DNA from 4 places in the Gracilibacillus sp. HCP3S3_G5_2 genome. Region 3 is predicted to be linked to each of the others. Evidence: riboswitches for the same ligand, from Rfam matches in the RefSeq annotation. Region 3 holds a riboswitch; each other region holds the start of a gene.

Region 1 (5,818 bases), on a different contig from region 3:
GACGAATTCCTTCATTCTCTCGAGCGAAAGGTGAGGAAAGTGCCCAAGCAATAGCTTTTTCAGCGTCCGGCTTAATAGTTGGTTCACTATTAGTTGCTTTAGCGATCGCCTGATCTAGGTCTGCGATAATATCCTCTGCTGTTTCAATCCCAACAGACAGACGAATTAACTCTTCGGTAACACCAGATGCTTTTAATTCTTCTCCATTTAACTGCTGATGTGTAGTAGATGCAGGGTGAATAATTAATGATTTTGCATCTCCGACATTGGCTACATGAGACCATAAGTGAATATGATCGATTATCTGACGACCAGCATCTCGACCACCTTTTATACCAAAGACGATAATAGAGCCAAAATGGTTACATAAATATTTTTTGGCTAATTGATGAGAAGGGTGATTCTCCAAACCTGGATAAGAAACCCATTCTACTTGTGGATGATTTTCCAGGTAATGAGCAACTGCTTTTGTGTTTTCGCCATGTCGCTCAATACGTAAATGTAATGTCTCCAGTCCCTGTAAGAAATAAAAGGCATTTTGAGGACTTAATGATGGGCCAATATCCCGAAGTAACTGTACACGCAATTTGGTAGCAAATGCAGCTGGTCCGATATCGATCCCGAATCTTATACCGTGATACGTATCATCTGGCTCAGTGAATCCAGGGAATCGTTCATTATTCCAATTAAATCTTCCACTATCTACGACAACTCCACCAATTGATGTTCCGTGACCACCGATCCATTTTGTTGCAGAGTGGACAACAATATCAGCACCCCAGCTAATCGGTTTACATACATAAGGTGTAGCAAAGGTATTATCAATAATTAAAGGTATTCCTTGCTCATGAGCAATATCCGCTACTGCTTCGATATCGAAGACATTCAGACTAGGATTAGTAATCACTTCACCGAAGATCGCTTTTGTTTTGGAGGTAATCGCATTACGGAAATTCTTTGGATCTGTTCCATCGACAAATTTCACATCAATCCCGTATTTGGGCAATGTTTTATTGAATAAATTAAACGTACCACCGTATAAATTACTGTCGGCGATAATTTCATCTCCAGCATTGGCAAGGTTTAAGATAGCTAGTGTAATGGCAGATGCTCCCGAAGCTGTACCCACTGCTGCTACGCCATCCTCTAACAAGGCCATTCGTTGTTCAAAAGCATCAACAGTAGGATTCATGATCCGAGAATAAATATTCCCAGTTTCTGCTAAAGCAAATAAATTTTGGGCGTGCTCCGTATTATTAAATACATACGAAGTTGTTTGATAAATGGGAACAGCACGAGCATTTGTGGCAGGATCGACTTGTTGTCCACCATGTAAAAGGTTTGTTTCACTACCTGGAAATTGGAACGAATTTGTCATTATGTACCCTCCTAATTAGAAATAAAAAACCTCTTCTTTACAAAAGTAAGAAGAGGTTGAAATGTATTAGTCGTCCTCCTCTTATCTTTCAGGTGAAACCTGTAGGATTTAGCACCAATTCAATTTACTGTTTAAACTGAAGGTTGCCGGGCTTCATAGGGCCTATTCCCTCTGCCTCTCTTAATAAGAGTTAAAATGTGTATTCAATTGTCCTCATTATAAGTTATATATTGGAAATCGTCAACAGAAAATTCAGAATATTAAAGGTGATTAACAGCAGGATCATTTACTATCTAGGTGCATAAAATAAAAGAGCACCCTGATAAGTATTGTCACTCATCAATTGTAACAGTAATAACGATGTATAGAAAGGAGTGATCCAGTGTCACAAAAAGGTGGAATACCGGAATGGGGAGAAGATTTTATCAAGAAGCTCGATGCTTTTCTCTATGAAAAACCTACAAGAAATGTAATGGAAACGATCGACAGCTTTTTTGAACAGGCAAAAGTCCCAAGGCAAATCCCTGTAGATATTGCAGAAACCGAACAGGAATGGATAGTGCGTGTTGATTTACCAGGAATAAAGAAAGAACAAATTCAACTACGAATAATAGGTAATCAAATTACTGTGATGATCGATTATTTAGAGGAAACCGAACAGTATGATGAATCGTATCATTATTATCATAAAGAAAGAAGGCAGCATCGTAACCAACGAACCATTACTTTGCCATATGCTGTGGATAAAAGAACGGCAAAAGCAAGCTTTCAAGATGGTGTGTTAGAAATTAAAGGCCCGAAAACGGAAAAAGATAACGGCTCGATTACGATTGACTAGGCTAATAGCGATTGCTATTAGCTAGGTCATAATTGTGCTATATTAGTAAAGAAGAAGGGAGGGGCTACATGTGGAGTTTTTTCAACTTATTATTAGTTTTACCTTAATTTTTAATATTCTGTTATCGTTAACCATTATCTTTTTAGAGCGTAAAAATCCAACTTCTACGTGGGCATGGATCATGGTATTAACATTTATTCCGATTGTTGGCTTTATTCTATATCTTATTTTTGGCCGAAAGTTAAGTAACAAAACGATCTTTACTTGGGATACTAAAAGTAAATTAGGGGTTAAAACGGCCGTTCAAAAGCAATTACGTGAAATTGAAAATGACGAATTTTTTCTCAATGATTCTAGAATGTACCAATATAAGGACTTATACTACCTTCATTTATGTAATAATGATGCGATTTTTTCACAGGATAATGACGTACAGATCTTTACCAATGGAAACCGGAAATTCAATTCCTTAATGGAAGATATCGAAAATGCCACTGACCATATTCATTTGCTGTATTACATAGTAAGGTCTGATCATCTTGGTCAACGACTGGCAGATCTCCTGATAAAAAAAGCAAAAGAAGGAGTCGAAGTTCGTTTTTTATATGATGATTTAGGCTCACGATCACTAAGCAGAAAAATGATTAAAAGAATGCGTCAAGCTGGTGCAGAAGTGGAAGGTTTTTTTCCACCATTAATCCCGAAAGTAAATCTTAAGATTAATCATCGTAACCATCGTAAACTGGCGATTATTGATGGGAATATAGGTTATATTGGCGGTTTTAATATTGGCGATGAATATTTAGGTCAGGACAAACGATTCGGTTATTGGCGTGATACTCATTTACGTATTACCGGTAGCGCGGTCAAACATTTGCAAACTAGGTTTATTCTTGATTGGAATCAGGCATCCCGTCATGATATTGAATATGATGAGCGTTATTATACAGCAGTCCCAACTGGGAAAATCGGTATGCAAATAGTTTCGAGTGGACCGGATTCTGAGTGGGAACAGATAAAGCATGGCTATATAAAGATGATCATGTCAGCAAAGGGCTATATTTATATCCAAACACCCTATTTTATTCCGGATGAAAGTCTATTGGATGCATTGAAGATTGCCTGTCTTTCAGGCGTGGACGTTCGAATTATGATTCCTAATAAACCCGATCATCCCTTTGTATATTGGGCAACCTATTCCTATATTGGCGATTTGTTAAAAGCAGGTGCAACTGTTTATATTTATCAAAAAGGGTTTCTACATGCTAAAATGATAGTAGTAGACAGTAAAATTGCATCGGTAGGAACGGCGAATATTGATGTTCGCAGTTTTCGCTTGAACTTTGAAGTGAACGCCTTTTTATATAATGAGACAATTGCAGAAATGTTGGTTGATGAATTTGAGAAAGATATGGAGCATGTCACGAACCTTACCTATTCTTTATATCAACAGCGTTCATTATGGATTAAGATCAAAGAGTCTATTTCAAGATTAATTTCACCAATTTTGTAGAAAACAGTTTCCAGCAATAGGAAATGCAAAAACGTACCGATGCACCCCATTGGCATTGTCCGGGTTGTCTTAACTAGAAAGGAAAGATATAATGCGCACGATTAAAGTAGATAGTCTAGTCAAAACATACGGTGAGAAAGAATTGTTTGACGGGATCTCGTTTGCGATTACCGGAAATGATCGGATTGGCTTGATCGGGGTTAATGGTACAGGTAAGTCCACTTTGTTAAAAGTTTTAGCAGGTATGGATCAGGCAGAATCTGGTACAATCGATCATCCGAATGATTACCGGATAGAATACTTGGATCAAGATCCACAGTTAGAAGAGGAAGACACGGTGCTCTACCATATTTATTATGGAGATGCAGCCATCATGGTTACCTTACGGCAATATGAATCAGCAGTATTAGCTTTGGAAAAAGACCCACAAAATGAAGCAATGCAGAATCAACTATTAAAAATGCAGGAAAAGATGGACCAGGTAGAAGCCTGGGATGCGATGACACTGGCTAAAACAATCCTAACAAAATTAGGGGTGCCTGCATTTGACGAGAAAATTGCCAATCTATCTGGTGGACAGCGTAAACGTGTTGCAATTGCCAAAGCATTAATTCAACCAGCAGATTTACTCATACTTGATGAGCCGACTAACCATCTCGACAACGATACCATTGAATGGCTAGAAGAATTTTTGCCAAACTATCAGGGTGCGATTTTACTTGTTACGCATGACCGTTATTTTCTTAATCGGATTACCAACCGTATTTTTGAGTTGGATAAGGGTAACTTATATACATATGAAGGCAATTACCAAACATTTTTAGAGCAAAAAGCATTGCGAGAAGAACAGGAATTACAGGCTGAACAAAAACATCGAAATATTCTAAAAAAAGAAATCGCTTGGCTTAAGGCAGGTGTAAAGGCTAGAACAACGAAACAAAAAGCACGGATTGATCGCGTCGAACAAATGAAGGAGAGAACTTTTGATACAAAGAAACACGATTTGGACTTTCAGGTAGGCTCCACTCGCCTTGGTAAAAAAGTGATGGAAATCAAAGGATTGCGCAAAGCATATAATGAAAAACTACTGTTTAAAGATTTCGATTTTCTCATCAAGCCAGGTGACCGAATCGGAATTGTAGGTGCTAATGGCAGCGGAAAAACCACCTTACTTCATATTTTGGCAGGTCATATTGAACCGGATGCAGGAACAATTGATGTCGGAGAGACAGTGAAAATTGGTTATTACACACAAAATTATCCGCAACTCGATGATAGTGTGAAAGTGATTGATCTCGTGCGTGATGTAGCGGAGGTAGTACACACGATTGATGGTGGTATCATTACAGCAGAACAAATGCTGGAGCGATTTTTATTTCCAAGATCACAACAGTGGACATATGTCCGGAAATTATCAGGTGGTGAACGGCGCAGACTATATTTATTAACGGTATTAATGCGAGAGCCGAATGTATTATTTCTGGATGAGCCAACCAACGATCTTGATACTGAAACATTATCGGTGCTGGAAGACTATTTAGATCAATTTCCGGGCGTGGTCATTACGGTATCACATGATCGTTACTTTCTTGACAAAACGGTGGAACAGATTATTGCTTTTACGGGAGGTGAAACACTTAGCTTTTTCTACGGGAATTATTCCGAATTTCGGGAACAACAGCAGGAATCAGTAGCTGAGACTTACCAAACCAAGTCTACTGCCAACCAACGTCCGAAGCGTAAAAAGAAAAAACTATCCTATCGTGAACAAAAAGAATGGGATACTATTGAAGATGAGATAACAGAACTGGAAACAGAGCTCGAGCAAATCGCAACAGAAATTGCCGAAGCAGGAAGTGACTTTGATAAAATCCAACCACTGTACGATAAACAGAGTGCAATGGAACAACAATTGGAAGCAAAAATAGAAAGATGGGAAGAACTATCCCTTTTAATAGAGGAACTGAAGGAGGAATCATAATGACAGATAAACAGCTACAGGAAAAATACGCAGAATTAGCTTTAAAAACAGGAGTGAATTTACAAAAGGGACAAGCACTTGTAATCAATTCCACTATTGAGGGAGCTG
Region 2 (5,818 bases), on a different contig from region 3:
GTAGTAAAAATGGCTTCAAGCTTGGTGGAGAGGGTGTACATGTGCCACATGTGATTCGAAATAGTGTTGCATTTGGTAATGGCGCAGTAGGATTTGATAGTAATAGTAACCCAGGGGTGATTGCAGAGAATAATTATGCATTTGATAATGAAGGTCGCAATATCGCGTTTACTACTTACTCTGGAATTGAGGAAGACTTTACGATTGATGGTTTTATCTCTTTCCATACGAAAGAAATAAATACTACACAGACAGCAGATGAGTATCCGTCACGACTATTGACAGATAAAAACTTTATGTACACAGGTAGCAAAACGGTGAATCATGCTGGCGATCAAGTCCCTCAAGATGTTTTAACCATCTTAGCGGAAATTACAGCATTTACAAGAAATGAAGATGGACAAATTATATGGGGAGATATTTGGGATACCTTTAATGAATTTATGGCTCAATTTGAAGCACCATCTGACGATGACAAAGAAGAGGAGGTACCAGATCCTCCAAAAGATCCAGACAAAGACAAGGATGAAGATAATGATAATGACAAACCGTCTTCTCCCGGAAGTGATCCAAATACAGATGGTAGTAGAGATCAAGATAGTAAATCAGGGGAAACTCCTATTATCACAACACCAAATGTAAAAGATGGAGTAGCAGAAATTGATTTGTCAGACATAGAGAATATCGGTGAAAATAATCTTTTGATTATCGAATTGCCAGTTGAAACTGGACTGGTAACTGTTCATTTAACAGAGGATCAAGTGAAACGGTTGAAAGATAAAGGAGCTGTCCTTCATATTCGAAATAATGAAGTAGAGTTAACGATTCCTACAGCAATTTTGACAGAGGGTGAAGCATTTATTACACTGGATAAGCTCGATGATGACGTAGAACATGCTGTAAGTGCTGTGTATGATTTTACCATTGAACAGAATGGGAAAGAGATAAGTGAATTTGGGATTCATTCTGTCACGCTGTCTTTTATCGTAGATGACCAAAGTGTAGAGGATCCAAATGAATTAAGTATCTATCACTTAAACGAAGAAAATCAGGAATGGAAATCAGTTGGAGGTAGCTATAAGGATGGGAAAGTAACAGCAAATGTTGAGCATTTTAGTACTTTCACTGTATTTGGAACAGATAGTGTACAAGCCGAGCAAATTCCACTAGAAGAAAATAACGGATCCATACTGCCAAATACAGCAACCAATATCTTTAATTGGGGCATGATAGGAATGTTTTTCCTTCTTATCGGTTCAGTCATATTTGTTTTGATAAGAAAAAAGCATAACAATCATAAGATGAAAACCTCATGATTGAATAAAGAAAAGGTTGGTACAGTAAAAAATATATTTAGCTACAGCTCCGACAAAATCCTTCACCTCCGTGGGCTCGGCTTCAGCAAGATAGAAGGACATTTCACAAATGAAATTCGTGGATGAACTGTTCAAAAAAGATGAAGTTAGAATATGCTCAGTGAGGGGTTAACCTCCACTGAGCAGTAGCAAAAATTAGCGTCTGATATCACTAGACGTATCCTTTGTTACTTGGAACTAGAAGTGGGGGTCTTACAGACATTTAGCACCATGATAAATGTAGGCGGTGTTGGCAGTTAATACATGCCATCACTGCCTTTTATGCTTAGGAATTGCTTGCTCGATAAAGTTTTTGGCCAGCTTTTTCAACTCCTGTTTCATTGTCTCGCCCTTCATTGGTACACCGTGTCCTGCGATAATGATATCGGGATCTAGCGCAGCCAGCTTTTTTACAGATTGCTCTGCTTTCATCCAGTCTTGTGTAAAATAAGCAGGTGGTCCGTAAACATGCTGTAGTGGGAAAAACACTGCTATGGATGATTCTGGTTTTTCCGTAGAAATCGCATCACCTGCGATTAATGAGCGGTCCTGTTCACGGAATAAACTGATATGGCCTGGGGTATGTCCAAACGTTTCAATGTATTTCCAATCCTTTAGGAAAGGAACCGTACCGTCTGTTGGCAAAGTAGAAACAAGTCCTTCTAGGTGTTCTGGTTTAGTTGGAAAGATTCCTGATAATAAGGAGATCATCCCACCTCCAACGGTTGGATCCCCAGGTGGATATTCCTTTTTGCCTGTTACATAGTCTATTTCGTTTTCATGAATATAAATCGGCACTTGCCAGTATTCTGCTAGCTTTTTGGCAGAACCAATATGGTCAAAATGCCCATGTGTTAATATAATTGCCTGAGGTGCTTTGTTACCATAACGATATTCGCAAGCATGTAGTATTCTATCTTGATATTTTCGCGTACCGGTATCAACTAACACCCACTCTTCATCGGGTGCTCCGATCATCACGATATTCACAATCAGTGTTCGATAATATGCAACATCTGGAAGTACCTCTTCTGGTATTGCATGGTCTAAGTCGTGTTCAAGGTCTTTCCAATTATCAGTATGTTCTTGATCCATCTTTCTCCCACCTTATCATAACGTACACTATACTTATTGTGGGGTGAAATGTATAGATTTATACAATTTAGCAAAAATTACTTGTTGTTTTAAAAGTTATGTGATAATATTTTTACCAAATCATGTACTTGAGATAATTTAATATACGGAAAGATTTTCTTATCCAGAGAGGTGGAGGGACTGACCTTAAGAAGCCTCGGCAACCAGCACATCTGTGCCCGGTGCCAATTTCAGAGAATCAGGTTTTGATTCGAAGATGAGAAGATTCGTCGCAGATTGTTTTCATTTATACAGTCACAAGCTGAATCCTTCTCTATCTTTAAAATAGAGAAGGATTTTTTATAGATCCATAATAGTGAGGTGAATCCAATGATATGAACGTGCATTACTATGTAAACCATTAGTGAATCAACATTAAATTAAGAGATTGGGCATTCAAGCTACCATCCATCCTGTGGTTGAAAAAAAGTAAAATGTATGTAAATAAGGAAAACCCCTTTACACGTATGGACAAATTAGTAAAACATGATAAAATTTTAGTAAGTCGATGTGAGGGAGTTCGATCGGGATGAAAAAGTGGATGAAAAAATTAACCGTTTTATTAGTGACAATACTAACACTTGGTTTATATGTTCCTCCAATCTACATTGATGGAGATGTAGATGTAGGAAAAAGGGATCTAGAGCCAAGTGAAGACCGGTCAAAACCAGTGGATAAAGAGGAATTAGCAGATTCGATAACGGAAGAAAATGTTGTCCTTGAAGATGCGAATCAACTTTATCTACAGCAATTAAATACGCTTGCTAAAGAGCAAGTGCAAACAAAGCTGGGAACAAAAATCTCGGCGAAAATTAACCGCGAGATCAATGACGTCGTTTTACCAAACATGGAAACGGTTTTAGAGGAATTGTATGAAACAATTGGTGAAGAAGAAAGCCAATTTTTAATGATTGCAGAAGATCCTGCCGATGGATATGGTGAGCGGATCTTTAATTTATACAATGCAAAAGAAAAAGAAAATGTTGCAAAGTTTCATGTCAATCGGTTAAAGAAACCACAAGACGGTTATTATTTTCAATTCCACTATCATCTACATGACGATCAATTTGAAGAACATCTCCCGATAGGTGAAGTTTATTGGGGGAAAGATACACCACCAAAATGGATGTCGTAAAAGTAAGAGGCTGAGACAAAAGTGTGTTTTATCCAGCAAATTCCGAACATAAACGGTGCGAATACCCGCTACGGAATTATACTCCGCTTTCCGCGGGCTTATCCTCAGCCTCCTCGAAAAAGAAGTTCACTTTTTCTATAGGGTCTTCACACTACGCTTTCCCACAGGAGTCTACTTATTTTTCCTGCGCGCTATTAGCACATTGCCGGCTTCTAGACGAAACACTTTCTTTTTGTCTCAATCTCTTTTTAACCATAATGCAAAAATATTGTCAGAATTTTTTTGCATTTCGCTTTATTTTATGTCGAAATATAGCTAAAATAAGTCTTATCGTGAATTTTTTTGATTTATTGAATTTATTAAAAAGGAGTCTTAAAAAAATGCCTATAAAAGTGCCGGATTTGTTACCTGCTAAGAGTAGATTGCAAGAAGAGAATATTTTCGTGATGGATGAAAGTCGGGCATTTAAACAAGATATTCGGCCACTTAAAATATTAATATTGAATTTAATGCCGTTGAAGCAGCAAACAGAAACGCACTTATTGCGATTATTAGGGAATAGCCCATTACAAATAGAGGTAGGATTATTGCATACCAGTACACATACATCCAGAAATACTTCTCCGGAGCATTTAAAGCAATTTTACAAATCAATTGATGATGTGAAAGCCAATAAATTTGATGGACTAATTATTACTGGTGCACCGATTGAAAAACTGGCCTATGAAGAAGTGGATTATTGGGAAGAACTATCAGAAATCATGAAGTGGAGTAAGACGAATGTAACCTCTACATTGCATATTTGCTGGGGGGCGATGGCCGGATTATACTATCACTTTGGGATAGATAAACATATAATGCCAGACAAATTATCGGGGATCTATACACATACTGTAAATGATCCAAGGGAAAAATTAGTAAGTGGTTTTGATGAGGAGTTTTTGGTACCGCACTCCCGCTATGCTGATATCCGTAAGGAAGATATTGCAAAAGTACCGACTCTCAAAATATTAAGTGAATCTGATCGTGCCGGGGTATATATAGTTGCTTCAACCGATGGAAAACAGATATTTGTTACTGGACATCCTGAATATGATGCGTTCACACTAAAGAAGGAATTTGATCGGGACACAGCTGCTGGCCTTCATCCAATGATACCGGAAAATTATTATCCAGATAACGATCCAAACGAAACGCCAAAGTTACGATGGCGTACCCATTCTAATATATTGATCTCCAATTGGCTCAATTACTATGTCTATCAAGAAACACCTTACGAGCTTTAAAAAATTACTAAAAAAGCTTAAACTCTTTTCGATAAATCGAAATGGGTTGTAAGCTTTTTTGACTTGGAAAGTATCACAATGCAGAGCCAATTCAGTGGAGGAATGAAATGTGCAAAGAATAAGAAAAATTAAGGTGCTTAATGAACAGCTAAGCTTTTATAAGGTGAGGACTAATTCTGCTTTATGTGCCTCAATCTTCTTTCGCATATTTTTGCTGATAGTGTGCATAGGAATCGGTTGCAAGAGTTACTGCTTGAGCGAATGCTGCACCGCCTCCTAGGGCAGCACTAACCGCAAGGGTCTCCATTAACTCCTCTTCGCTAGCACCATTTTCGACAGCACCTTTTGTATGATAAATAATACAATATTCATCCTGTGCATAGATGCTGATCGCCAAAGCTATCAATTGCTTTTCCTTTTTGCTAAGTGATCCTTCCTTAAAAGCTTCTTCGGTAAAATGATAATAGCCCTTCGTCACTTCAGGCAAGTACTCCTCCATCCTAGTAGTACCACGTTTGAAATCGGCAATTGATTGATCGAAATAATTTACTTGTTCTTGATTCTCCATACTTTATCCCGCCTTTCATTTTAATGTTTGAAAAAGCATAAGATTTTATACAGGCTAGGATAGACAGAAAAGCAGGAACTCGCTAAAATTTGTTAAGGGAGGGGATAAAAGATGAGTGAGGGCAAAAATAAAGTACAACTAAAAGTAAGAGACAATGGTTCGATTTTAGTAACGGGAGATGTCGAATTAGTCGATGCGGAAGGGAATCCATTTGAGACGAAAGCGAAGTTTTCTCTGTGTCGATGTGGCGCATCTAAAAATAAGCCTTTCTGTGATGGATCACATAAAGAAATAGGTTTTCAGGATGAAATTAGAGCTAAATAGTCTAATGCTAGTGGAA
Region 3 (5,818 bases):
CCTGTTCCATGCATCCTCTAAAAATAATCTCTGCATCAATAAGCACCTCCATTCATCATTCTATCAGGAAACGAGCCAGAACAATAGAGAACTCCCCCTAAGATAACAGATTATTAATTCTGTTTACCAAAGGGGGAGCATATGTTACTAGCCTATTCATTTGCAGGTACTACGGCACCTTTATATTCTTCTTCCATAAAAGTTTTGATTTCATCTGATTGAAGTACGTCTACTAAAGCTTGTAATGCTTCACTGTTTTCATCTTCGCTGCGAGCAGCAATAATATTTGTATAAGTGAAGTCAGGCTCTTCTAAAATGACTGCATCTTCCAGATTTACGCCACCCTCAATAGCATAATTGGCATTAATGGCAACTAGTGCGTCTGTTTCGCGGTTATAATATTCTGGTAGTAGTCCAGCATCAATACTTGCATCAAATTCAAGATCAAGTGGGTTTTCTACTACATCATCAATCGTCGCGTCAGCAGGGTTTACATCTTCATCAATCTTAATTAATCCTTCATCCTGTAGTAGTGATAGCACACGGCCGTGGTCCGCAACAGAACGACTTAAAATAACTACAGTACCTTCAGGAATATCCTCTACACTGCTGATATCCATGGAATAGATTCCTAATTGTTCGGTGTGAACTCCACCAAGGTTAACAAAGTCATATCCTATTTCTTCTTTTTGACCTTCAAAGTATGGCACGTGTTGGAAATAATTAGCATCCAATATTCCGTCCTCTAGATCTTGGTTTGGTAATACGTAGTCTTGGTAAACTTCAATTTCAAGCTCAATGTTTTGCTCTTCAAGTAATGGAACTGCTTGCTCTAACACTTCTGCGTGTGGCACACTTGTTGCACCAACTACAATTTTTTCTGGTCCTTGCTCAGCATTTTCGTTGTTCTCTTCCTCATTGTTTCCTCCACAAGCTGCTAATGCAATTAATAATAGAGTGGTTAGCACCAATGTTAATAACTTTTTCATTATAAATCATCCCTTCATGTTTTATCTTTTATCTATTATTTTAGATAGTGTATCCCCTATATATTGGAATACGAATACTATCAATATAATTAATATTGTACAAGCTAATACTACGTCAAAGTCACGTCGTTGAAATCCTTTCATATAGGCCAAATCTCCAAGTCCACCTGCTCCAATAACACCAGCCATTGCCGTATAACCTATTAAAGCAATTGCTGTCACCGTTAAGCCAGATATAAGAGCGGGCATGGATTCAGGTAATAACACTTTGAAAATAATTGTATGTGTTTTAGCACCCATTGCTTTAGCAGCTTCGATGACTCCTTTATTAACTTCCTTTAGTCCGATTTCAACGAGACGGGCATAGAATGGCGCAGCCCCAACTATTAATGCAGGTAATGCTGCTTTCCATCCCCTTATTGTGCCGATCAAGAAATCAGTGAAAGGGAAGAGTAATAGAATCAATATAATAAAAGGTATTGCACGAAATACATTGACAATGGTTGCCACAATAAAATTAATAAATTGATTTTGCCATAAACTCCCTGAATCGGTCAGGAATAATAATAATCCGAGTAAAACACCGAAAATTAATGTACCAAGTATTGCAATACTAGTCATATAAAGTGTTTCTAATGTAGCCACCCATATGTCCTCAGGGATTACATTTGGAAATAGTTCTTCAAGCATCTTTTAACACCTCGACTTCCACACCGGTGTTTTTCATAAATTGAATAGCTTCCTGTAAGATTTCTCTATCACCGTTTATTTCAATAAACAACGTTCCATAGGCGCCTTCCTGTGTAGGGGCAATGGACCCTTGCAGTATATTCACCTCAACATCGAATGTTTTCGCTACCTCACTGATAAGTGCACGCTTCGCACTATTTCCGATAAAGTGAAGTTTGACCACTTCACTGTCTTCGCGATCATTAATAAACTCCGTTAACTTATCTTTTTCATGTTCTAACGGATTAAGCTGCTGCACAAATCGTTTAGTTGTTTTCGACTGTGGTTTTACAAAGACATCTAACACATCACCAGTTTCTACCACTTTGCCATTTTCCATCACGGCAACGCGATGACATATCTTCTGGATGACATGCATTTCGTGGGTAATCAAAATAATGGTCAATCCTAACTTTTTATTAATAGAGACTAACAAGTCTAAAATATCATCCGTCGTCTCCGGATCAAGCGCTGAAGTAGCCTCATCACATAATAATACCTCAGGGTCATTTGCCAGTGCTCTTGCTATTCCAACACGTTGCTTTTGACCGCCACTTAGTTGTGATGGGTAGGCATTTTCTTTCCCGGAAAGCCCAACTAGATTTATTAGTTCTAATACTTTTTCCTTACGTTTTGCTTTTGGAACACCGGCAATTTCTAATGGAAAAGCGATGTTTTCCAAAACAGTACGAGACCATAATAAGTTAAAATGCTGAAAAATCATTCCGATCTTTTGTCGCTTTTGGCGCAACTGATTCCCCGGCATTTTCGTGATATCTTTATCATGGATAACGACAGAACCGTTAGTTGGTTCTTCTAAACGATTAATAAGCCGGACAAACGTACTTTTACCAGCACCACTATAGCCGATAACCCCAAAAATTTCGCCCTGTTCTATATTAATGGAAACATTATCGACAGCTTGAACTTGTTGTTTTTTAGATTTATACACTTTCGATAAGTTTTGAATTCGAATCATATTTTCACACTCCTTCATTTATTGTGCATCAAACACAATAAAAAAATCCTTTCTGCGTAAGAGGACAGAAAGGATGTTTATTCATTGTCCTCTTATCTTTCAAAGCCTAGAAGCTTTGATGGAATTAGCACCTATCAGTTTTACTGACGGTTGCCGGGTTTCATAGGGCCAGTCCCTCCACCTCTCTTGATAAGAGTTTCACGTATTCAATTCAGTAACCAATATATTATCATTATATCAGAGAATCGTCAATTCCTTTTATAAAAGTAAAACTATTCAGAATATAGAGATAAAACACTTTAGTACACTAGCGTAATAAAATCAATTCCTTTATAATGAATAAATATTATTCATTTTATCTTGGAGGAACGGATATGAAGAAAATCGCAATTGTTGGGAGTAGTGGGGGAAATCTATTTAATTTAGGAGGGAAAAATCCTGCAAAACTTCTGGAAGAAATTAAAAAACAAGCTGTTAGCGCAGGTATTAAAATTGATGCGGTGCAATTTATCGGTGCTGAAGAATCGATGGACAGTGCAAAAGAGACGACAAAAGCATCTCTTTGGAAAATAGATAGTACGGATGTTTTCGTTGAAGGAGAAAAAGGCAGATTAATAGATATTAATCTTGAAGCACAACAAGTTGATCACCAAATAGCAGAAATGATTGATCATGGTGAGATTGATGGATTAATCGTGATGAGTGGTGATCCTGATAAGACGAATAAACAAACCATAGAAGCAGCTGCGAGAAATGGTGTCCCAGTAGTGGGAACAGGTGGCACATCTATGGCAAAGATAGCCTCAAAAGGTGCAAATGTTATTGCTACATCTGGTACAACAGGTACGACAAATCGGACAAGGGCAGTATCTTTTATTACAGCATTAAGTAAGGAACTGAAGTTAAATTATCAGCCAATACTTGGTAGCAGTAATAATGAGATGACGAAAGGAATTGGCCTGACAAATATTAATATCCGTGGCATTATGATGTCAGCTTTACCAGGTTTTATTGCGATGGCCATTATATTAGCCCTAAGTAAAATTCCAGGGCTTGGGGCATTAAGTGATATATTTGATCTGTTAATTGGTGCACTGCCTGTTATTATTGCCGTAATCGCAGCTAAACAGATTTCGGAATTAGATGAAGTTTCGATTGTTGCTGGTGTGATAGCTGGAGTACTTTCAGTAGATGGTGGAATTATCGGTGGAATGATTGCAGGTATTTTAGCAGGTTTATTGGTACGTGTTTTATTCAGGAAATTTGTGGAATGGCGCTTTCCGATGACAACAGTCAATATTGCAGCGGGTAGTTTTGCCGGCCTTGGTGCAGGTTTATTGGTGTTTTATTTTATTGGACCGATTGCTTTGTTTATAGGTGACGGTATTAAAGAATTAATTGAAACAGCTGTAGCATTCAATCCGATATTGGCTGGAGCGATTGCTGGTGTGCTAATCTGGCCGGCGATTATTGGCGGTGTTTATCATGCCGCTATTCTACCAATCGTGTTATTAGAAATGGAGAGAACAGGAAATAGTTTTTTAGGTGCAGTTGACATGGTTGGTTTAGTAATGGTTGCTGCTGGCATTAATCTTGCAAATATCATTCGACCACGTGATAAAGGAGAAGCAGCGGTTGCTGTACCAGGTTTTGCGATTAACATGGGATTTGGAACCTTTGTGGAATCAGCTTATCCATTTATGTTCTCTAATAAATGGGTATTTGCCGGCGCGTTATTATCTGGTGGGGTTGGAGGAGGATTAGTAGGGTTGTTTGATGTGAGAGGGACCGCATATGTGCCAACCTTTACAGCGCCATTATTAGCAAGTAATGCGATTGGATTTATCATTGCTATGGTAGTACCAGCTTTGTTGGCATTTGTGATTACTTTCATCGTTAATACGATATATAAGAAAAAGGCTTGAACAGGAAACGAAACATAAACAAACAAAGTTTGGGAATGTAGCAAATATATTAAGGGAAAGTTTGTAACGGGCCGATGAGATAAGCTGTCACTCTAAATAATCCGAGCAAATTCAACATAGAATTGCTCGGATTATTTAATGAATAAACACTTAATTTATCAATGATTGTAATGGTGCAGGTATTCTACCACCACGTTTAATTAATTTTTCAGAAGAAAACTGGTTCACCCCAATAATTGGTGCACGACCAAGTAGGCCACCGAATTCGACCGTTTCTCCTTCTTTTTTGCCAATCACAGGAATGACTCTTACTGCGGTCGTTTTCTTATTAATCATACCAATTGCAGCTTCGTCTGCAATAATTGCGGACAACGTTTCGGGGCTAGCACTTCCTTCTAATGCGATCATATCTAATCCAACAGAGCAGACACATGTCATTGCCTCTAATTTCGAAAGGTTTAAGGCTCCTTCCTCAATACCACGAATCATACCGTTATCTTCACTGACTGGAATAAATGCGCCACTCAATCCGCCGACATAAGAGCTTGCCATTGCCCCACCTTTCTTCACAGCATCATTCATCAATGCTAAAGCAGCGATTGTACCATGGGTTCCGACACGTTCTAGTCCGATTTCTTCTAAAATTTCCGCGACACTATCATTCATCGCGTTCGTCGGTGCGAGGGATAGATCCATAATGCCGAAAGGAACATTTAAGCGCTCAGCAACGACACGTCCAATTATTTCACCAGCTCTCGTTATCTTAAACGCTGTTTTCTTAATAACATCCGATACCTCACCCAAATCAGCATCTGGATATCGTTTTAATGCATGAAGGACAACTCCAGGGCCACTTACTCCAACACTTAAGACTGCTTCTCCTTCTCCAGCGCCATGAAACGCTCCTGCCATAAATGGATTATCTTCCACAGGATTACAAAAGACAACTAATTTGGCACAACCGATACTATTGTTGTCTTTCGTTAATTTAGCTGTTTCGTGAATGACCTGTCCCATTTGGGCTACGGCAGCCATATTAATGCCTGTTCTTGTTGTCGCAACAGAGATGGAAGAACAAACACGTTCTGTTTTACTTAACGCCTCAGGTAAAGCATCAAGTAAAATTTGATCTCCTTTAGAAATACCTTTATGTACTAAGGCAGAAAAACCTCCGATAAAGTCTACATCTAAAGTTT
Region 4 (5,818 bases), on a different contig from region 3:
TCGATAATATGATATGCCGCATCTCTTACATTCTCAAAAATCTCTATCATGCTTGGATTTTCATGAAGGCTATCAATACCAGCATATTGCTCTAGTGGTACACCACCAATTTGCACGTGGCTCCAAACAGGTAGCTCTGAATCACCGTGCTCTCCAATGATATATGCCTGTACATTACGTGGATCTACTTGAAAGTGTTCGCCTAATAAATAACGGAATCTTGCTGTATCCAGAATCGTTCCTGATCCAATTACACGTTCTTTCGGCAAACCAGAAATTTCCTTTGTAAGGTGAGATAGAATATCTACCGGGTTTGTTGCTACTAAAAATATCCCTTGAAAGTCTACATCCATTACTTTACGAATGATCCCTTTGAAAATTTTGGCATTCTTCGTGACAAGGTCTAGTCTTGTTTCCCCTGGTTTTTGATTGGCACCAGCAGTTATTACAACTAAATCGGCGTTATGACATTCTTCATAATCTCCAGCTTTTATGCGCATAGGATTACCAAATGCCATACCATGATTCAAATCTCTAGCTTCTCCATCCGCTTTTGCTTGATCTAAATCAATAAGAACTATTTCATTAACAACACCTTGATTTAACAATGCATATGCATAACTTGTTCCTACCAGTCCAGTTCCTATAACTACTACTTTTCTTAATTTCGTTTTATGAATTGGCATCCACAACCATTCCTTCCAAAAAAAATGGGATATAGTTATACTATATCCCATTTCATCCTCTTATCAAACATTATCTCTTTGACAATTAATTGAATAACTGATCTATTACTTCTTCCACCCCTAAAACACCTGAAGCAACTAACCCATGAATATAATGTTTTCTTATCGAAATAGCATCCGCACCTTGTTGTAAGTAATTGTTTAAGTTATTTTTCGTTTCTACTTCTGTCTCCACAACAATAGTTAAGCTTTCACCCACAATAATTTTAATTTGTTCTAATAATTCAAGATTAGATTGATTAATATTAGATAAAATAATTCCATCAAATTGATGTTTTAGTGCCAAACGAATATCATCTAATGACAAATCTCCGTGTATAAAAACAGGTAATGTTGTGAATCTTTTTATATACTGAAGATCTGCCCATTTGATTTCACGTTTTTGATATTCTTGTGCAATTTGTTCAGACAAAGAGCTTTTACTATCATAATATTTCTTAGCAAAAATGGGATCTACTACAAAGTTGGCTGATCCTCTCACTAATTGATCCGGCTGCTGATAGACTTCGTCGTTAGAAACCGACAAAATGATTGCCTGATATCCTGCTAATTCAGCACGTTGAACAAAATGCTTTGTAAGCTCTACATCCTTAAAAATATGTGCTTGAAACCACAGCTCACTATCTGGCACAGCATCACTTATTTCTTCAATACTATAAGACGAATGACTGCTCACAATAAAAGGTACACCTTGTTTACTAGCAGCCTGTACGGTAGCTAATTCACCATCTTCATGGAAATAGGTCTGAGCACCGACTGCACCTAACAACAGAGGAGAAATCTTCCATTTAGATGATGAATTATTATAACGTATAAAGGATGTAGCATTCCCTTTATGGGATGTTAATTGATCTAAAAATAAAGTTGCTGCTTGTGATAACTGTTTTTCAGCGACTTCCTCTAAGCTTTTTACAACAGTTCTATTCACCTTTGCTTTTGCCATGTTATATGCCTCCTAATAATGAAGGGAAACAAAATAGTCCCTCTTGATAAACAAGAGAGACGCAAACGCTTATCTCCCTCTTATTTTTCAAACAGATGTTTGCAGGATTTAGCACCTTTTAAGCTCGGATTACTTAAGGTTGCCGGGTTTCATCGGGCCAGTCCCTCCACCACTCTTCATAAGAGTATTTATATGTTTTCATTTGTCGCTTTATTAGCTCTTTTCACTTCCAATGCTTTTAATTCTCTTCTTAAAATCTTTCCGCTGATTTTCGTCTTCGGTAATTCTTCCATCACCTCTATTTCTCGAGGTGCTGCATGTGCGGAAAGATTTTTCCGAACGAATAAGCGAATATCTTCCATTAATTGAACTGAATGCTGATAACCAGCTCTTAATGTAATAAATGCTTTGACTAATTCTCCGCGCAATTCATCTGGTTTTCCAATGACACCAGCTTCTTCAACTGCTGGATGTTCAATTAATTTGCTTTCTACCTCAAATGGACCTATTCGCTCACCTGCAGAGTTGATCATATCATCATTACGCCCCTGGAAGAAAACATATCCTTCTTCGTCTTGTAAAGCAAGGTCCCCAGAAATATACCAGCCTTCGTATTGGAAATAAGATTGGAATTTGTCTTTGTTTCCCCAAATTTCTTTCATCAGTCCTGGCCATGGTATGCGAACAGCTAATTGACCTATTTCGCCTCGAGGAAGCTCATTACCTTCTTCATCTAGAATTCCTACTTGTACGCCTGGAAAAGGTCTTCCCATTGAACCTGGTTTAATATTTTCAGCTGGAAGATTCACAATTAAGTGGCCCCCTGTTTCTGTCATCCACCACGTATCATGAATACGTACCTTTAAGCTTTTCCACGCCCAATGAATTACTTCAGGATTTAATGGCTCTCCAACACTCAACACATGCCGAATAGAGGATAAATCATATTGTTGATAAAGATCACCTTTTGACAGAAGCATGCGAAAGGCAGTTGGTGCGCTATACCAGATCGTTACACCTAATTCCTCAATCAAGGAATACCAATTTTCCGCACTAAAGCGACCACCTTGGATGACAACAGTTGCTCTATTCAATAATGGAGCAAACAGACCGTACACACTTCCTGTTACCCAGCCAGGATGGGAAGTACACCAATAAACATCATCATCTTTAATATCCAGTACCCATTTACCTGTTATAATGTGATGCTGTATGGCACGGTGGGCATGTAACACACCTTTCGGTTTACCAGTAGAACCACTCGTATAGTGGATGATTAAACCATCTTCCCAGTCAACCCATTCTACATAATCATCACCGTCAACAGGTTTTACCAACTCATTAGCAATATTCTCCACAAAAAGGATGGTTTCTAGTGATGGGATATCTTCTTGTGGAACACGTTTTACCAAATTCTTATCCGTAATTAGTAATGTACCATCACAATCATTAATACGATCCCTTACCGCTTCTTCCATAAATGCTTCAAATAATGGACCAGCGATAGCACCAACCTTAATGGCAGCCAGAATAGCAATATAACATTCAGGCGTTTTAGGTAGAAAGACAAATACACGATCTCCCTTTGTAACACCGTGCTCTTTTAAAATACGGGCATAATGATCTGTTTGATCCTTTACTTCCTTAAATGTATAAGAGCGTTTTTCATTGTTATCGATATAATGTAAAGCAATTTTGTCTCCATACCCGTCGTCAACATGGCGGTCTATTGCCTCATATGCTGCATTGATTTTCCCTGTTTTTGCAGCAGATAATAATGCTTTTGCATCTGACCAGTCAAAAGTCCGATAAATCTCATTATAATTATTAAGATTATACTGACCATCTAACGTTTCTAACTGCTTTGTAGTCAATTGTGGCATTTACTTCTCCCCCTTAATGACCGGTTACTTTTTGTTTAAATCTAAAGATGCTAATATTTCTGATTTTAAATGTGCCAATTCTTCATTTCCACGATCTCTTGGTCTCTTTTGATTAATCTGAATCTCTTTCTCTACTTCTCCAGGCTGCCCTCTCAGTATGAAGACACGGTCACATAAATAAGTTGCTTCATCAATATCATGTGTTACTAAGATAATGGTAGCTTGATATTTTTGCCACACATCCAATAAAAGATCTTGTAATTGCATTTTTGTAAATGCATCAAGTGCACTGAATGGTTCATCCAGAAGGAGAATTTCAGGTGATGTCACCAATGCTCGGGCAATTGCGACCCGCTGTGCCATACCACCTGATAATTCACGAGGATACAGCTTTTCTTTTCCTCTTAATCCTACACTCTCTAAATACTCGATAGCTTTATTTTCCTTATCTCTACGGCTACCAGCCAATCCGAACGTCACATTATCCAACACATTTAACCAAGGAAGCAATCTCGGCTCTTGAAAAATAAACCCTGTTGTATCGTGAATGTCTTTTGTTACGGTCCCGTTAATTTCAATCTCACCATCGTAATCAGGGTCAAGACCGGATATTGCTCTGAGTAAGGTACTTTTTCCACATCCACTAGTGCCTAACAAACCAATAATTTCTCCTGGCCTCACTTCAAAATTGACATTTTGTACGGCGGTTACACCATTAAACGTACGGCTTACATCTCTTAATGCCAGACTCATTTGTTTCATCCTTTCTTATTTTTGCACACGGTCCTGCCAATGCAACGAACGAATTTCTACCAGTTTTAGCAGCCAGTCCGTTAATTTACCGATAATCGCAAATAGTATGATACTCGCTAGAATTGTATCAGGCTGTGACATATTTTGACCTAGTACTAGTAAAAATCCTAGGCCTTGACTCGCGCCCATCAATTCCGCCGCTACTACAAACATCCAGCCAAGTCCTAAGCCACTTCTCATTCCTACTAAGAAAGATGGTAAAGAGGCAGGCAGAATAATTCGCTTTACAAGTTGAAATGTATTTAATCCGTACATCTTACCAACCTCAATCAATTTACGATCGACGCCTAAAATACCACTAACAATATTTAAATAAACAGGGAAAAATACACCAACCGCAATCATCGTTATTTTAGACGTTTCCCCAATGCTTAGCCATAGAATAAACAAGGGGACCCATGCTAAAGATGGAATGGAGCGAAAAGCTTGAATCATTGGATCTAGTAATTGCTCTGCTTTTTTATAGAATCCAACAAGTGAACCTAGTAATATCGCTGCCACTGTTCCTACAATAAATCCGGCAAACACCCGATAAGTGGTAATACCGATATGTCCCCACAGAGAACCATCTTGTGCCATACTCCCTATTTTTCCTAAGACTGTTGTCGGCGCTGGCAATTGATTAGAAGGGACAACGCCAGCACGACTTAAGGTTTCCCACAAAATAACTAGAATGACAGGAATAATACTACCCATTAATATAGTTCTAAACAATGAGCCATTATTTTTATTGATTGTTACTCTTTTTCCTCCCGTTTCTGATGACGCTGGGTTCACGTATCCAGCTGTTACGTCATTTTGTTGCTTAGCCATTTATTCTGCCCCTCCTAAAATTTCTACACCATTTATTGTATTACCGCTTCTGCAAACTCCGGATTTATTAGCTCATCTGTTAATGTCTCCACATCATTATCATCATCTAAGTCACCGGAATCTTTCAACACATTACCAGCTGCGATGATAGATTCAATATGCTCTATTCCTGGTATTGGGTTCGAAAAGTCCGTTCTTTCCACTAACTGAATTTCCGCCACATCCATACTAATATCTGCTTCTTTGGCTAATAACTCTGCCGCTTCTTCAGGGTTTTCTAGTACCCATTCACGTGCTCTTTCATATAATTCAATTACTTGTTCAACATATTGAGGATAGCTTTCCGCAAAGTCTTCGCGGACATTTAAGAAACCATACGTATTAAGATTAATATCTCTGTAAAATAGTTCAGCTCCTGATTCTAATTCATGTTTAGCCATATGTGGATCGAGCCCTGCCCATGCATCTACGTCACCATTAACCAACGCATTTCCACCATCAGCATGCTGTAGTGGAACTACTTCAATATCATTCGTAGATAAACCGACTGAGTTTAAAGCTCTTACCAAGAAAATATATGGATCTGTACCAAGAGTTGCTGCCACTTTTTTACCTTCCAA

The links. Region 3 has a riboswitch for S-adenosylmethionine ahead of ACTNEP_RS12185 (methionine ABC transporter ATP-binding protein). Riboswitches for the same ligand answer to the same signal wherever they lie in the genome.
Region 1: another riboswitch for S-adenosylmethionine. It lies ahead of ACTNEP_RS17985 (aminotransferase class V-fold PLP-dependent enzyme); the one in region 3 lies ahead of ACTNEP_RS12185 (methionine ABC transporter ATP-binding protein).
Region 2: another riboswitch for S-adenosylmethionine. It lies ahead of ACTNEP_RS13960 (YpjP family protein); the one in region 3 lies ahead of ACTNEP_RS12185 (methionine ABC transporter ATP-binding protein).
Region 4: another riboswitch for S-adenosylmethionine. It lies ahead of ACTNEP_RS04630 (alpha-hydroxy-acid oxidizing protein); the one in region 3 lies ahead of ACTNEP_RS12185 (methionine ABC transporter ATP-binding protein).

The regions. Positions count from the first base shown of each region.
Region 1 covers NZ_JBQHXU010000014.1:75,505-81,322, reverse strand. Annotated here, with positions in the region: gene ACTNEP_RS17985 (aminotransferase class V-fold PLP-dependent enzyme) at 1-1,378, opposite strand, end outside; SAM riboswitch class I at 1,457-1,568, opposite strand; gene ACTNEP_RS17980 (Hsp20/alpha crystallin family protein) at 1,761-2,216, shown strand; gene cls (cardiolipin synthase) at 2,287-3,729, shown strand; gene ACTNEP_RS17970 (ABC-F family ATP-binding cassette domain-containing protein) at 3,821-5,710, shown strand; gene ACTNEP_RS17965 (aminopeptidase) at 5,710-5,818, shown strand, end outside.
Region 2 covers NZ_JBQHXU010000009.1:28,432-34,249, reverse strand. Annotated here, with positions in the region: gene ACTNEP_RS13970 (bacterial Ig-like domain-containing protein) at 1-1,316, shown strand, start outside; gene ACTNEP_RS13965 (MBL fold metallo-hydrolase) at 1,626-2,450, opposite strand; SAM riboswitch class I at 2,607-2,713, shown strand; gene ACTNEP_RS13960 (YpjP family protein) at 3,019-3,624, shown strand; gene metA (homoserine O-acetyltransferase MetA) at 4,005-4,910, shown strand; gene ACTNEP_RS13950 (carboxymuconolactone decarboxylase family protein) at 5,101-5,478, opposite strand; gene ACTNEP_RS13945 (CDGSH iron-sulfur domain-containing protein) at 5,590-5,802, shown strand.
Region 3 covers NZ_JBQHXU010000007.1:181,626-187,443, forward strand. Annotated here, with positions in the region: gene ACTNEP_RS12170 (SLAP domain-containing protein) at 1-36, opposite strand, end outside; gene ACTNEP_RS12175 (MetQ/NlpA family ABC transporter substrate-binding protein) at 153-989, opposite strand; gene ACTNEP_RS12180 (methionine ABC transporter permease) at 1,011-1,679, opposite strand; gene ACTNEP_RS12185 (methionine ABC transporter ATP-binding protein) at 1,672-2,697, opposite strand; SAM riboswitch class I at 2,787-2,893, opposite strand; gene ACTNEP_RS12190 (PTS sugar transporter) at 3,072-4,622, shown strand; gene ACTNEP_RS12195 (PFL family protein) at 4,773-5,818, opposite strand, start outside.
Region 4 covers NZ_JBQHXU010000002.1:428,802-434,619, forward strand. Annotated here, with positions in the region: gene ACTNEP_RS04625 (L-lactate dehydrogenase) at 1-686, opposite strand, end outside; gene ACTNEP_RS04630 (alpha-hydroxy-acid oxidizing protein) at 772-1,689, opposite strand; SAM riboswitch class I at 1,767-1,874, opposite strand; gene acsA (acetate--CoA ligase) at 1,878-3,572, opposite strand; gene ACTNEP_RS04640 (ABC transporter ATP-binding protein) at 3,597-4,325, opposite strand; gene ACTNEP_RS04645 (ABC transporter permease) at 4,341-5,198, opposite strand; gene ACTNEP_RS04650 (aliphatic sulfonate ABC transporter substrate-binding protein) at 5,231-5,818, opposite strand, start outside.